Regions from separate parts of the Kitasatospora sp. NBC_00458 genome, predicted to be linked through region 1. Evidence: riboswitches for the same ligand, from Rfam matches in the RefSeq annotation. Region 1 holds a riboswitch; the other holds the start of a gene.

Region 1 (7,058 bases):
GAAGGCCGAGTGGAAGCCGACCGGCTCGGACCGCCCGAACAGGTCCACGACCCGCTGGACGCCCCGCTGCGGGACGGGTCTGCGGACGACGGCCAGGCCGAGCAGGGTGCAGAGCACCTGGTGGCCGAGGCCGACCGCGAGGAACGGGGTGCCGTTCGAGAGCAGCCGCGCGGTGGCGGTCCGGAGCCGGGCGATCCCGGGGCCGGTGCTCCGCCGGGGGTCGCCGGGGCCGGGACCGGTGACCACCAGGTCGTACCCGTCCAGGCCGTAGGCGTCGACGCCGAACGGGTCCGGGCCGGCGGGGTACTGGCCTGCGAGGTAGGGGCCGGCGAGGTGGGGGCCCGTGAGGCACGGGCCGGTGCCGTTCGGGCCGGTGGTGTGCGGTTCGTCGAGCCGGCGGACCTCGACGGTGGCGCCGAGGGCGGTGAGCAGGGTCCGGTCCGGGGCGGTCAGCGCGTCCCCGGAGTCCAGGACGAGGATCCGGCGACCTTCGAGCGCGGGCACCGGTCGTGCGCGCTCGCCCGGCGCCGACTGCCAGAAGGCGGCGAGCGGCTCGTTGCGGCCGGCGAGGGCCCGGCGGACGGCGGGGTGCGAGCCGAGGTCGGGCGGTTCCGGTGCGCGCTCCCCGGGCACGGGGGCGTCGGCTGCCAGGGCCCGGAGCAGGCCGGCGGTCTCGGCCGTCGTCCTGGTTGCCGCTCCGGCCGTCGCCGCCGGGTCCGACCCGTGCACCCGGGCCGGAGCGGGGTGGAACCGCAGACGGCCGGCCGCGTCGATGTCGGCGGTCCCGTCGAGCACGGCGGAGTCCAGGGCCTGGCGGCCGCGGCCGTCCCTGCCGATCAGCGCGATCACGCCGGGGTGGCCGTCCGGGGCGGCCCCGGCGGCGGGGGAGGTTCCGTCGTCGAGCGCTGCTCCGTCGTCGGGGGCGGTCGGCGCGGGGAGCGTCTCGTGGAGGATCTCCCGGACGTCGCGGGTGGTCCGGCCCTCGACCAGGTACTCGGTGTGGGCGAGCCGGTGCGTGCTCCGCAGGCGGGGACCGGTGATCCGGCCGCCGTCCTCGCAGAGCCGACCCGCCGTTCCGAGTCCTTCGTCGACCGCCCGGTAGAGCCCGGCGGCCTCCTCGGGGTCGGCCAGGAAGGCCAGGAGCCCCTCGGGGGCGGGCCCGTCGGACGGGTACCGGTGGGTGCCGCCGACCGGGTTCAGTACGACGGTGCCGCGGTCGAGGGCGACGTGGCGACGGGGCGAGGCTCCGATGAAGGCGTGGTCACCGGTGTGCACGACGAACGTCCAGTACGAGCCCGGGTGTCGTCCCAGCAGTCGCCGGAAGAGGGCGAGCGCGGCGGTCGGCGACCAGTCGGCGACGGTGGCCGCGAAGGGGCGCCCGGTGCCGGGCACGCCGGGCACGCCGGGCACGCCGGGAGCGCCGACGGGGCCGGCGTCCGGTTCGGTGAGGGCGACCGGTGTGCCGGGCAGCAGTCCGAGCACCTCCGCGACCGGGGCCAGCGCCTGCTCGGTGACGGTGAGCGCGGTCAGTCCACCCGGCCCGGTCAGTCCACCCGGCCTGGCCGGTCCCCCCGGCGCGGGGCCTTCGCCCTGTGGCAGGCGGGGGAGGAGGGCGAGGACGTGGTGGCGGCCGGGGGCGTCGGTGTCCGGCACCGGTACGGGCAGGTCGGCGATCCGGGCCGGGTGGCTCACCGTGCCGGTGAGGACGTCGAGGATGCCGGGACCGGTGGTCCCGGGGCGGTGCACCAGGGCGAACGGCGGCGGCGCGGAGCCGGTGATGAGGCGGAGCAGGCGCTGGGCGGTCCTGGTCATCGCCGCACGCTTCCGGCGGCGGTCGGCGGCGCACCCGGTGATCCGGCCGGTGAACCGGTCGGCGGTGCGCTCGGAGCCGCGGTCGGCGTGGAGTACGGGGCTGTCTGCGGGATCGTCAAGGGAGCGGTCCCTCCGGGAGGGTGGCGGCGGAGGTGGCGGGTGCCGCCCACACCCGGCCGCGCCGGACCCTGCCGCCCGGGGGCGGGGCCGGTCCGAGCTGTGCCGTCACGACAGGGGGTGCCGTCCCGACGGACGGAGCCGCTGCGATGGAGGCCGGAACGGTCCGGGCCGGCACGGCGGGGGTGGGTCTGGTCCGGACAGGGCTGGACAGGACGGCCGGCGCGACATGGTCGAAGGGCCATCTGCAGCTCCCGTTGGACGCTGTATATGAAGTGAGGCTAACCTTACCTACTCGCGGTCAACAAACGTCAAGCATTTCCTGTGCGACCCGTTCCGCGGACCCCGTCCCGCGTCTCCCGGCCCGCTCCCCGGCTCGCGGAACCCGTCCAGCGGACGCGGCCCCGCGGACCCCGTCCGCACACACGAATGCGCCGCCCCCGCCGGTGCGGGGACGGCGCATGGGCGGGCGTCAGCCCTCCGTGCGGCGGAGCAGGTAGGTGTCCATGATCCAGCCCTTGCGCACGCGGGCCTCCTCGCGCAGCTCCCGGATCCGCGGGGCGGTCTCCGCGAGCGGACCGGCGGCGAGGATCTCGTCGGGCGTGCCGAGGTAGGCGCCGTAGAAGACCTCCAGCCCCTCCGGGTCGACCGCGGTGAAGGCGGCCCGCCCGTCGAGCATCACCACCACGTCGTCCACGCCCTCGGGGAATCCCTCGGCGAGGCGCCGGCCCGTGGTGATCTGCACCGGACGGCCGACCCGGGTCAGCGTGGTGCGGTGCCGCGCGGCGAGCGCCGAGACGCTGCTGATCCCCGGGATCACCTCGTACCCGAACGCCGCACCCCCGCGCGCCAGCACCTCGTCGATCACGGCGATGACGCTGTCGTAGAGGCTCGGGTCGCCCCAGACCAGGAACGCGCCGGTCTCCTCCGGGCCGAGGTGCTCGGCGACCAGCCGCTCGACCAGGTCGGCCCGGCGGCTGCGCCAGTCCTCCACGGCCGCCGCGTACGCCGGGGTGGTGCGGTCCCGCTCCGCGTCCGACACCTCCACCACGCGGTGGCCGGGCCGGCCGTGCTCGCCCAGGATCTGCCGGCGCAGCCGGATCATGTCCTGGCGTTCCTCGTTCTTGTCGAGGATGAAGAAGACGTCGGTGCGGGCGAGGGCCTTGGCCGCCTGCAGGGTCAGGTGGTCGGGGTCGCCCGCGCCGATGCCGATGACGAAGATGTGCTGCATGACAGCGATTGTGCCGTCCGTCCGCTGTCCGGCCACCGCCCGCCCGTCCGCCGCGCTGTCCGCCGCCCGCCGTCCGCCGCCCGCTGCTCCTCTCCCCGCCCGCCCGTGTCGGCCACGGCGCCCTGCGCGCCCACGCGGCCATCCGCCATCCGGACAATCGCCGACGGCGCGGCTCGGGTGGGCCTAGGCTGTGCCCCGCAGTCGGTTCGCCCTGCCAGCCAGGCAGGCGCGTCGCAAGAGGGAACCCGGTGGGAATCCGGGACTGCCCCGCAGCGGTGAGTGGGAACGACCGCCGTCACATGCACTGGGCCCCACCGGGGCCCGGGAAGCGACGGCCACTAGGTGTCCGCCCTTCAAGGGCGGGCGTGCCCGCGAGTCCGAAGACCTGCCACTGCCCGCGTGCACCCCGTACGCGGTGATCTCGGTGACCTCGTGGGCGGGTCGGCGAAGCGGGCGGGCACGACTCGGTGCCGCGTCCCCGCTGCCGTACCTTCGCGTCCGCGTGCTCTCCCGGGATCGCAGCGCGACTCGCGAAGGAGAGTTCCGTGTCAACGAGTTCCACCACCCCGCAGGCCGCCGCGCAGGCAGGTCCGCAGGCCGCCGCGCCGCACTCCACCGCCCCGCAGGCCACCGTGTACGGCTACCCGAGGCAGGGGCCGAACCGGGAGCTGAAGAAGGCCGTCGAGGGCTACTGGGCCGGCCGCGTCGACGCCGACGCACTGCAGGCCACCGCCGCCGGCCTGCGCCGCGACAACTGGCGGCAGCTGGCCGAGGCCGGGATCGGCGAAGTCCCTACCGGCGACTTCTCGTTCTACGACCACGTGCTGGACGCCACGGTCGCCGTCGGCGCGATCCCGCCGCGCCACCGCGCCGCCGTCGACGCCGACCCGCTGGCCGGCTACTTCGCGATGGCCCGCGGCACCCAGGACGTCGCGCCACTGGAGATGACCAAGTGGTTCGACACCAACTACCACTACCTCGTACCCGAGTTGGGGCCGGACACGGTCTTCTCCGCCGACTCTGCCAAGCCGGTCTCCGAGCTGCGCGAGGCCCTCGCCCTCGGCCACCGCGCCCGCCCGGTACTGGTCGGCCCGCTCACCTACCTGCTGCTCGCCAAGCCCGCGCCCGGCGTGGCCGCCGGCTTCGAGCCGATCACCCTGCTCGACCGGCTGCTGCCCGTCTACGCCGAACTCCTCGGAGACCTGCGCGCGGCCGGCGCCGAGTGGGTCCAGCTGGACGAGCCCGCGCTCGTCCAGGACCGCACCCCCGCCGAACTGAACGCCGCCGCCCGGGTCTACCGCGAGCTCGGCGCGCTCACCGACCGGCCGAGCATCCTCGTCGCGACCTACTTCGACCGGGCCGGCGAGGCCCTGAAGGTCCTCGCCAAGGCCCCCGTCGAGGGCGTCGGCCTGGACTTCACCGGCCCCGGCGCCGCCAACCTCGCCGACCTCGCCGCCGTCGGCGGACTGCCCGGCAAGCGCCTCGTGGCCGGCGTGGTGGACGGCCGCAACATCTGGATCAACGACCTGGAGAAGTCGCTGACCACCCTCGCCACCCTGCTCGGCCTGGCCGACCGGGTGGACGTCGCGCCGTCCAGCTCCCTGCTGCACGTCCCGCTCGACGCCGGCCGCGAACGCGACCTCGACCCGCAGGTGGCCCGCTGGCTCGCCTTCGCCCGCCAGAAGACCGCCGAGATCACCACCCTCGCCCGGGGCCTGCGCGAGGGCGTCCACGCGATCACCGCCGAACTCGCCGCCAACCGCGCCGACCTCGCCTCCCGCGCCGCCTCCGCGCTCACCCGCGACCCCGCGGTCCGCGCCCGCGTCGCCGCCACCACCCCCGGGGACGCCCGCCGCGCCCAGGCCTACCCCGAGCGCGCCGAGGCCCAGCGCGCCCGCCTCGGCCTGCCGCTGCTCCCCACCACCACCATCGGCTCCTTCCCGCAGACCGCCGAGCTGCGCACCGCCCGCGCCGACCTGCGCGCCGGCCGCCTCGACGGGACCGGGTACCGGGAGCGGATGGAGGCGGAGGTCCGCGAGGTCGTCGCCTACCAGGAGAAGGCCGGACTGGACGTCCTGGTGCACGGCGAACCCGAGCGCAACGACATGGTCCAGTACTTCGCCGAGCAGCTCACCGGCTACCTGGCCACCCAGCAGGGCTGGGTGCAGTCCTACGGCACCCGGTACGTCCGGCCGCCGGTGCTGGCCGGCGACATCTCCCGCCCGCACCCGATGACGGTCGAATGGTTCCGCTACGCGCAGGACCTGACGGAGCGTCCGGTCAAGGGCATGCTCACCGGACCGGTCACCATGCTCGCCTGGTCGTTCGTCCGCGACGACCAGCCCCTCGCCGACACCGCCCGGCAGGTCGCCCTCGCACTGCGCGACGAGGTCACCGACCTGGAGGCGGCCGGCGCCGCCGTCGTCCAGGTCGACGAGCCCGCGCTGCGCGAGACCCTGCCGCTGCGGGCCGCCGACCGGCCGGCGTACCTGGACTGGGCGACCGAGGCGTTCCGGCTCAGCACCTCCGGGGTCCGCGCCGACACGCAGGTCCACACCCACATGTGCTACGCCGAGTTCGGCGAGATCATGACCGCGATCGACGAGCTCGACGCCGACGTGATCTCCCTGGAGGCGGCCCGCTCGCACATGCAGGTCGCCCACGAGCTGGCCGGGGCGGGCTACCCGCGCGAGGTCGGACCCGGTGTCTACGACATCCACTCGCCCCGGGTGCCGAGCGCCGAGGAGGCCGCCGAGCTGCTGCGCAGGGGGCTGGCGGCGATCCCCGCCGAGCGGCTCTGGGTCAACCCCGACTGCGGCCTGAAGACCCGGGGGTGGCCGGAGACCCGCGCCTCCCTGGAGAACCTGGTCGCCGCCGCCCGCGCGGTCCGCGGCGAACTGGCCGGCTGACCCCACCCCGCCGCACCCCGCCGGGGGGCCGCCTGCCCGCAGGCGGCCCCCGGCGGGGCCCACCACCCGCCGCCCACCGGCTCTCCCCGGCCCGGTCGGGCGGCACCGTGGTCGTCTTGTGGTGCGGAGAAGATTGCTGACAGGATCTCAGGCGGGTATGGCCCCGCGACGGAACCGCGGCGGGGCACCTCCGGAACGGCGCGCACGAGGAGGCCGGATGGCACGTGTCAACCTGCGGGCTGCATTCATGAGCGGCCTCTCTTCGACGGTGACGGCGCAACAGGTCTTCACCAACCGGGTCGACGAGGTGGCCGCCTTCGGCCGGTCGGTGGACGCGTTCCACCGGGCACTGGACGAGGCCGGGGTCTCGCCGGTCGTGGACCGTGCACAGGGCCGCCGCAACGTCCTGACCTTCTACGGGGTGGGGGGCATAGGCAAGACGACGCTCTCCCACGAGCTCGAACGACGCCTCCTCGCCGACACGCAGGCCGAGGGCCGTGACGACGTCGCGACGGTGCGGATCGACCTCTCGGAGGAGGGCGCCTGCGACACCGAGAGCCTGCTGCTGCGCCTTCGCGCAGGCCTGGGGCAGCTGGGGAGCCGCTGGCCCGCCTTCGACCTGGCGCTGGCGTCCTACTGGGCGCGCGCCCATCCCGGAGAGACGCTGCAGGAGTTCCTGGACGCCTCTCCGGCGCTTCGCCGTGCCTCGCGGAGCATCGGGCTGGGCGACCAGATCGCGGAGAGCGTGCGGCAGGTCGACCCCGCCGGCCTGGGCGGCCTCGCAGGGCTCGCCCACCGCGCGGCGCTGGCCACCTACCGGGCCGTCCGGGACCGCGTGCGGGAAGGGCGACTGCTCTCGGACTGCGAGCTGTTCGCCGAACTGGTCGAGGCGGACGCCGACTACGAGACGCTCTCGTACTTCCCCTACCTCCTGGCCTGGGACCTCGAAAGGCTGCCGGGCCGAGGCCGCGCGGGCCGGCGGCCGACGG
Region 2 (7,058 bases), 1.3 Mb from region 1:
GGCGGCGGCGGCGGCGAACCCGCGGCGGTGCGGCAGCCGGCCCATGCCGACCACCTCGGCCACCGTGAAGTCGAACTCGGCGGAGTGCTCCTGCGGCAGCGCGGCGACCCGCCGGGCGGCCTCGCGCGCGGTGAGCGCGTGCAGCTCCTCGCCGCCCAGCCGGACGGCCCCGGCGGCGGGCCGCAGCGCCCGGTAGACGCAGCGCAGCAGGGTGGACTTGCCGCTGCCGTTCGGTCCGACCAGGCCGACGACCTGCCCGGCCGCGGCGTCCAGGGTGACGTCGTGGACCAGTCGGAGGCCGGCCACCTCGACCGAGACGCGGTCGACGGCGAGGTCCAGGGCGGGGGCCGCGGCGGGCCCGGGGACGGTCGTGCGGGCCGTGGTCACCGGCCACCTCCGAAGGAGTAGCCGCGACGGCGCATCAGCAGCAGGAAGCAGGGGACCCCGAGGGCGGCGGTGACCACCCCGACCGGCAGTTCGGCCGGCGCCAGCAGGGTGCGGGAGACGACGTCCACCCAGACCAGCAGCAGTGCCCCGGCGAGCGGGGCGATCACCAGCACCCGGCGGTGTCCGGCGCCGACCAGCATCCGCACCAGGTGCGGGACCATCAGCCCGACGAAGCCGATCGCGCCGCTGACCGCGACCACGGTGCCGGTGACGGCCGCCGTCACGACGAACAGTTCGCGCCGCAGCCGGTCCGGGTCGACGCCGAGCGAGGCGGCCGTCTCGTCGCCCATGGCGAGCGCGTCCAGCCGGCCGGCGGCGCAGAGCAGGTAGGCCGCGCCGGCCAGGACGGTGGCGGCGGCGATCGGCACCGAGGCCCAGGTGGCCCCGCCGAGGCTGCCGAGCAGCCACATCATGGCGGAGCGGGCGGCCTCGCCGCGGGCGGCGGCGAACACCATCAGCGCCGTGACGGCGGAGAAGCCGTAGGACATCGCGGTGCCGGTCAGCACCAGTCGCAGCGGGGTGAGCCCGTAGGCGGTACGGGCCGTCAGGTAGACCAGCACCATGGCGATCAGGGCGGCGCCGAAGGCGGAGACGGACAGCGCCCAGACGCCGAGCGAGGCGAAGGCGCCGAGCATCAGGACGGCGCTGGCGCCGACCGAGGCGCCGGAGGAGATGCCGAGCACGAAGGGGTCGGCCAGCGCGTTGCGGACCATCGCCTGCACCGCCGCGCCGGTGACGGACAGTCCGGCGCCGACGACGGCGGCGAGGACGGCGCGCGGCAGCCGGATCTCCCAGACGATCGCGTAGGCGGCGGCCTCGTCGGCCTCCAGCCGGCCGCCGGTCAGGCCGGCGCCGAGCAGTCGCAGCACCTGGGACCAGCCGAGGCCGGAGGAGCCCAGTGTCACCGCGCAGACCAGGGAGAGCAGCAGGGCCGCGGCGAGGCCTGCGGCCAGCGGGAGGGTGGGTGTCCGGCCCGGTCCGGGCGGGGCGCCGGCCGGCGCCGGTGGTGCGGTGGCGGTGGTGCTCAAGAGGGGCGCGCCTTCGCCTCGGGCCGGTTCGGCGCGGGGCGGCGCGCCCGGGCGGGGATGTGCCGGGGCGCCATCCCCTCGCAGTCCGCGGCGAGTTGTCGGGAGGTCGGCGTCCCGGGGCGATCGGGCTCACGGTGCGGGGCACCGTTTACCGTTGCGGGTCAGCGCCGGATTCGCACCGGCTTCCCCCTCGGGACGCCCTGGCAGCATAACAAGCGCTCAGGGCAGGCAACCCTTACCCGGTCGGATGATCGGGGAAACGCACGGCCGCCCCCGTCCGGCGGTGCGGACGGGGGCGGCCGAAGGGTCGTGAGCGGGGATCAGCCCTGCTTGGTCTCCCAGAAGATCTTGTCGACCTCGGCGATCAGGTCGAGCAGGGCCTGCCCGGTGGCCGGGTCGGTCGACGCCTTGGCGGCCGAGGCGGCCTTCAGGGTGTCGTTGACCAGCTGGTGCAGCTGCGGGTACTTCTCGAAGTGCGGGGCCTTGAAGTAGTCGCTCCACAGCACCGAGATGTGGTGCTTGACGGCCTCGGCGCGCTGCTCCTTGATGATGACGGCGCGGGCCCGGAAGTGCGGGTCCTCGTTGGCCTGGTACTTCTCCTGGGTGGCCTTCACCGACTCGGCCTCGATCCGGGCCTGAGCGGGGTCGTACACGCCGCAGGGCAGGTCACAGTGGGCGTGGGCGGTGGCGCGCGGTGCAAACAGACGAGAGAACATGGGAGTCCTTCCTTAGATCGTCTTCCCGCGGCCGAGATTACCCCGCCGCCCGCGGGGTTTCGCGGTCGGGCAGCGGGCCTAGGGCAAAAGTCGGAGCCGGAACCGTGCGAATCCGGACACCGGCGGGTGACGGTCCGTACGGCAGACTGGGGAGCCGAGGACGCGGTCGGGAGCCGGGAGGAGGAGTCGTGGCGCGGAGCGCGGAATCGGAGGGCGGCACCGCGGGGGGTGGCGCGCCGTTCGGGCTGATCGACGTGGCGGGCGACTCGATGGTGCCGACGCTGCGCGAGGGGGACCAGCTGCTGGTCCGGTACGGGGCGCGGATCCGGCCGGGCGCGGTGGTGGTGTTCCGCCACCCGTTCCAGCAGGACCTGCTGGTGGTCAAGCGGGCCGACGGCCGGCGCCCCAAGGGGTGGTGGCTGCTCTCGGACAACCGGCCGGTGGACAGCGACAGCCGCAGCTACGGCGCGGTCCCGGAGGAGCTGGTGCTCGGCCGGGTGCTGCTGAGGCTGCGCCCGCGCCCGGCCTGGCTGGCCCCGGGCCGCCGGCTGGAGCGGCTGCTGCTCTCCGCCCCGCTGGTCCGGATCCCGGGACTGGCCAGGCGCTTCGGCGTCTGGGTCCGCCCGGAGGAGATCCGGGGGACCGGGGCCTGACCCGCCCTAGCCCTGCCCGGCGATGGCGGCGGCGGCCTCCTGGGCCTCCAGCCGCTTGCGGGCCCGGTAGGCGGCGACGTTCGCGCGGGTCGCGCAGCGGTCCGAGCAGTACCGCCGGGACCGGTTGGTCGAGGTGTCCAGGTAGGCGTTGCGGCAGGGCGCGGCCTGGCAGATGCCCAGCCGGTCGGAGCCCAGCTCGGTCAGGTGGACGGCCAGGCCCATGCAGGCGACGGCGCTGAAGTGCGCGGTCGCGGTCGGGGAGTTGTCGGCGAGGTGCAGGTGCCAGCGGGGCCGACCGTCGGCGTCGAGGTAGTCGTGGCCGGAGACCAGCGGACTGACCGGGAACTCCATCAGCAGGCTGTTCAGCAGGTCGACGCTGCGGAACTCGTCGCCCTCGGCGGCGGCCTCGAAGACCCCGCGCAGCCGGGTGCGGACGGCCCGCAGCCGGGGCAGGTCGGACTCGTCGGCCAGGTCGCGGGCGCGGGAGGAGTCCGAGAACAGTCCGCGCACCGCCTCCACCGAGGTCAGCGCGTCGGTGCCGCGCTCGGGCTCCTCGGTGTTCACCAGCCGGACGGCCAGATCGGCGTACGAGGCGAGCTCCACGGGGGTCCTTCCAGGGTAGGTAACGGGCTGACTGCCTCCAGCCTATTACCCGTTCGGGGAAAACGTCGGCGCCCGGCAGGACCGGCCTGCCGGGCGCCGGGGCGGGCGCGTTCGGGGCGCCCCGGATCGGGGCGCCCCGGCCCGGGTCAGAGCACCTTGGAGAGGAACGCGCGGGTGCGCTCGTGCTGCGGGTCGGTGAGGACCTGGCGCGGGTCGCCGGACTCGACGACCACGCCGCCGTCCATGAACACCAGCGCGTCGCCGACCTCGCGGGCGAAGCCCATCTCGTGGGTGACGACCACCATGGTCATCCCCTCCTCGGCGAGGCCGCGCATGACGTCGAGGACGTCGCCGACCAGCTCGGGGTCGAGCGCCGAGGTGGGCTCGTCGAAGAGCATCAGCTTGGGCTTCATGGCCAGGGCCCGGGCGATCGCCACCCGCTGCTGCTGGCCGCCGGAGAGCTGGGACGGGTAGTTCTTCGCCTTGTCGGCCAGGCCGACCCGCTCCAGCAGGGCCATCCCGCGCTCCCGGGCGGCGCTCCTGCTCTCGCCCTTGACCTGCACCGGCGCCTCGATGATGTTCTCTATGGCGGTCATGTGCGGGAACAGGTTGAAGCGCTGGAAGACCATGCCGATGTCGCGCCGCTTCAGCGCGACCTCGCTGTCCTTGAGCTCGTAGAGCCGGTCGCCCTTCTGGCGGTAGCCGACGAGGTCGCCGTCCACCCAGAGCCGGCCGCCGTTGATCTTCTCCAGGTGGTTGATGCACCGGAGGAAGGTCGACTTGCCGGAGCCGGAGGGGCCGATCAGGCAGAACACCTCGCCCTGCTTGACCTCCAGGTCGATGCCCTTGAGGACGTGCACGGCACCGTAGGACTTGTGGACGTTCTCGGCGCGGACCATCGGGCCGCCCTGGGGGGCGTCGGCGGTCGGCTTGGTCAGATCGGTCATACGTGACCACCTCCCTCGATCCCCGGGACCACGTCGTGCTGGGTCTTCGGGGTGCGCTTCCCGGCGAACAGGCCCCGCAGTCGCTGCAGCGGGGTGGGCGGGAGGGTCCGGTTGGAGCCGCGGGCGTAGTGCCGCTCGATGTAGTACTGGCCGATGGTCAGCACGGAGGTGAAGGCGAGGTACCAGAGGCTGACCACGATCAGGATCGGGATGTTCTGGTAGTTCCGAGAGTAGATGATCTGACCGGCGCGGAAGATCTCCTCCAGGGAGATCACGGAGACCAGCGAGGTGGTCTTGAGCATCGAGATGGTCTCGTTGCCGGTCGGCGGGATGATCACCCGCATCGCCTGCGGCAGGATGACCCGCCGCATGGTCGTGAACTGGCTCATGCCGAGCGCGTGCGACGCCTCGGCCTGGCCCTCGTCCACCGACTGGATGCCGCCGCGGACGATCTCCGCCATGTAGGCGGCCTCGTTCAGGCCGAGGCCCAGCAGGGCGGCGACGAAGGTCGGGATCAGCACGTTGGTGGACTCGGACCAGAACTCCGGTCCCCACGGCACGCCGATCGAGAGCTTGGCCCAGATCAGGCCGAGGAAGTTCCAGAACACCAGCTGCACCAGCACCGGGGTGCCGCGGAAGACCCAGATGTAGATCCAGGCGGTGCCGGAGAGCAGCGGGTTCCGGGAGAGCCGCATCACCGCGAGGATGATGCCGCCGACCACACCCATGATCATGGCGAGCGCGGTCAGCTCCAGCGTGACGAGCATGCCGTGCACGATGCTGTCGTGGAAGAGGTACTTCCCGACGATGTCCCACTTGAAAGCGGGGTTGGTGAAGAGGGCGCTCAGCAGCATCGCGCCGAGGACGGCGATGACGACGGCGCCCGCCCAGCGTCCGGGGTGGCGGACCGGGACGGCCTTGATGGTCTCAGGCCGTCCCTTCTCCGCGTGCCCCTTGTCCAGAGAGTTCACGGTGTGGCCTCGGGGGAGAGAGGAATCCGGCGGAGGGTCAGCTGACGGCGCCGTTGAGCGTGGACTTGTCGAGGGCACCGGCCTCGACGCCCCACTTGGAGAGGATCTGCTTGTAGGTGCCGTCGTCGATCAGCGACTGGACGGCGCCCTGGACGGCCGGCGCGAGCGCCGAGCCCTTGGCGAGGGCGATGCCGTAGGGGGCCGAGTCGTAGGTGGCGCCGAGCTTCTCCAGCTGGCCGCCGGACTGCTTGATCGCGTAGTCGACGACCGGGGAGTCGGCCATCATCGCCTGGTCGCGGCCGGAGACCACCGCGTTGGTGACGTCGGTCTGCAGGTCGAACTTGTCGCCGTCGTTGACGACGCCCGGCTTGCCGGCCTTGACGCAGGCGGGGCTGCGGGTGTCGGTGATCTCCTGCGCCTGGGTGGTGCCGGTCTGGACGGCGATCTTCTTGCCGCAGAGGTCGTCGGCGCTGATCTTGTCCGGGTTGCCCTTCTTCACGGCGATCGCGCTGCCGGCGTTGAAGTAGGTGACCAGGTCGACGGTCTGCTCGCGCTCCTTGTTGTCCGTGAGGGACGACATGCCGAGCTGGAACTTGTTCGACTGGATGCCCGGGATGATCGCGGTGAACTGCGAGTCCTGGACGTCCGCCTTGAGGCCGAGCTTGGCGGCGACGGCGTTGGCCAGGTCGACGTCCATGCCGACGATCTTGCCGCTGTCGTCCTTGAACTCGTTCGGCGCGTACGAGGCGTCCGTACCGACCACGATCTTGCCGGACGACTTGACGTCGGCGGGCACGAGCGCCGCCAGCTTGTCGTCGGCCTTGACCTCGTTGACGGTTGCGGAGGCGTTCGGCGCGCCGCTGCTCTCTTCCTTGCTGCTGCCGCAGGCGGTCAGCACGAGCGACGCGGACGCGAGCACGGCCGCGCCGGCGAGGAGACGGGTGCGCTTGGTACGGACGATCATGGGGGAGATCTCCTCCTGAGGGAGAGGTCGGGCGGAGCGCGCCGCGGGGGAGCGGCACACCGGTGCAGCAGGCCGTACGGCGCTGTACGGGTGGGGCAGGGTGACTGCGCTGGGTGGTGCGGGTACTGCGTCTCCGCCACCGTCCGCCGAGGTGGGCGTTTGACCGAACCGCCTCGACCAGTGGCCGGCTCGATCCGAGATGGGGGGAATCCTGCCATCTGATGACGGTCGGTTGGTCCTTATTCAGATCAAAATCGGATAACGAGGGGGCGTGCTGTCCGCTATTCGGACGGATACCGTGTCCCTGTCACCCTGCGTATAAGTATGCAGATCCCTTTGCGGTCCGCCCGGAGGCCCGCCCGGGTGCTCGCCCGAATTGCGGCTGCCCGCTCCCGCCCCGTCTTCCCGGCCCGTTCCGACCCCCTGTCGACCCCCCCGTGGCCCCCCCTGTCCGACCCCTGCCGGCCCCGCGCCCGCCCGGACGCGGGGCCGTGCTCCCCGTCCCGCTCAGATGCCGCCGTTGACCACCGCGTTCTGGGCCGCGCCCGCGGAGACGTTCCACTTGGCGAGGATCTTGTCGTACTCGCCGCTGCGGATCAGCTGGTCGACCGCCTTGGCCAGGACGTCCCGCAGCTCGGTGTCCTCCTTGCGCAGCGCGATCCCGTACGGGTTGGACCGGGACTGCGAGCCGGTCACCTCGAAGCGGTTGCCGCCGTCGGTGGTCTTGGC

Evidence for each region. A riboswitch is a leader RNA that binds a small molecule or an ion and turns the genes downstream of it on or off. The one in region 1 is predicted to bind cobalamin.
Region 2: linked by a shared signal. The riboswitch ahead of OG550_RS23395 (FecCD family ABC transporter permease) and the one ahead of metE (5-methyltetrahydropteroyltriglutamate--homocysteine S-methyltransferase) in region 1 are both predicted to bind cobalamin.

The regions. Positions count from the first base shown of each region.
Region 1 is NZ_CP107904.1:6,933,329-6,940,386, forward strand. Features, by position in the region: gene OG550_RS28285 (anthranilate synthase family protein) at 1-1,812, opposite strand, end outside; gene cobF (precorrin-6A synthase (deacetylating)) at 2,402-3,160, opposite strand; cobalamin riboswitch at 3,345-3,567, shown strand; gene metE (5-methyltetrahydropteroyltriglutamate--homocysteine S-methyltransferase) at 3,793-6,069, shown strand; gene OG550_RS28300 (tetratricopeptide repeat protein) at 6,317-7,058, shown strand, end outside.
Region 2 is NZ_CP107904.1:5,609,789-5,616,846, forward strand. Features, by position in the region: gene OG550_RS23390 (ABC transporter ATP-binding protein) at 1-339, opposite strand, end outside; gene OG550_RS23395 (FecCD family ABC transporter permease) at 384-1,475, opposite strand; cobalamin riboswitch at 1,581-1,709, opposite strand; gene sodN (superoxide dismutase, Ni) at 1,796-2,191, opposite strand; gene sodX (nickel-type superoxide dismutase maturation protease) at 2,380-2,844, shown strand; gene OG550_RS23410 (CGNR zinc finger domain-containing protein) at 2,851-3,447, opposite strand; gene OG550_RS23415 (amino acid ABC transporter ATP-binding protein) at 3,594-4,394, opposite strand; gene OG550_RS23420 (amino acid ABC transporter permease) at 4,391-5,365, opposite strand; gene OG550_RS23425 (ABC transporter substrate-binding protein) at 5,403-6,329, opposite strand; gene OG550_RS23430 (ABC transporter substrate-binding protein) at 6,837-7,058, opposite strand, start outside.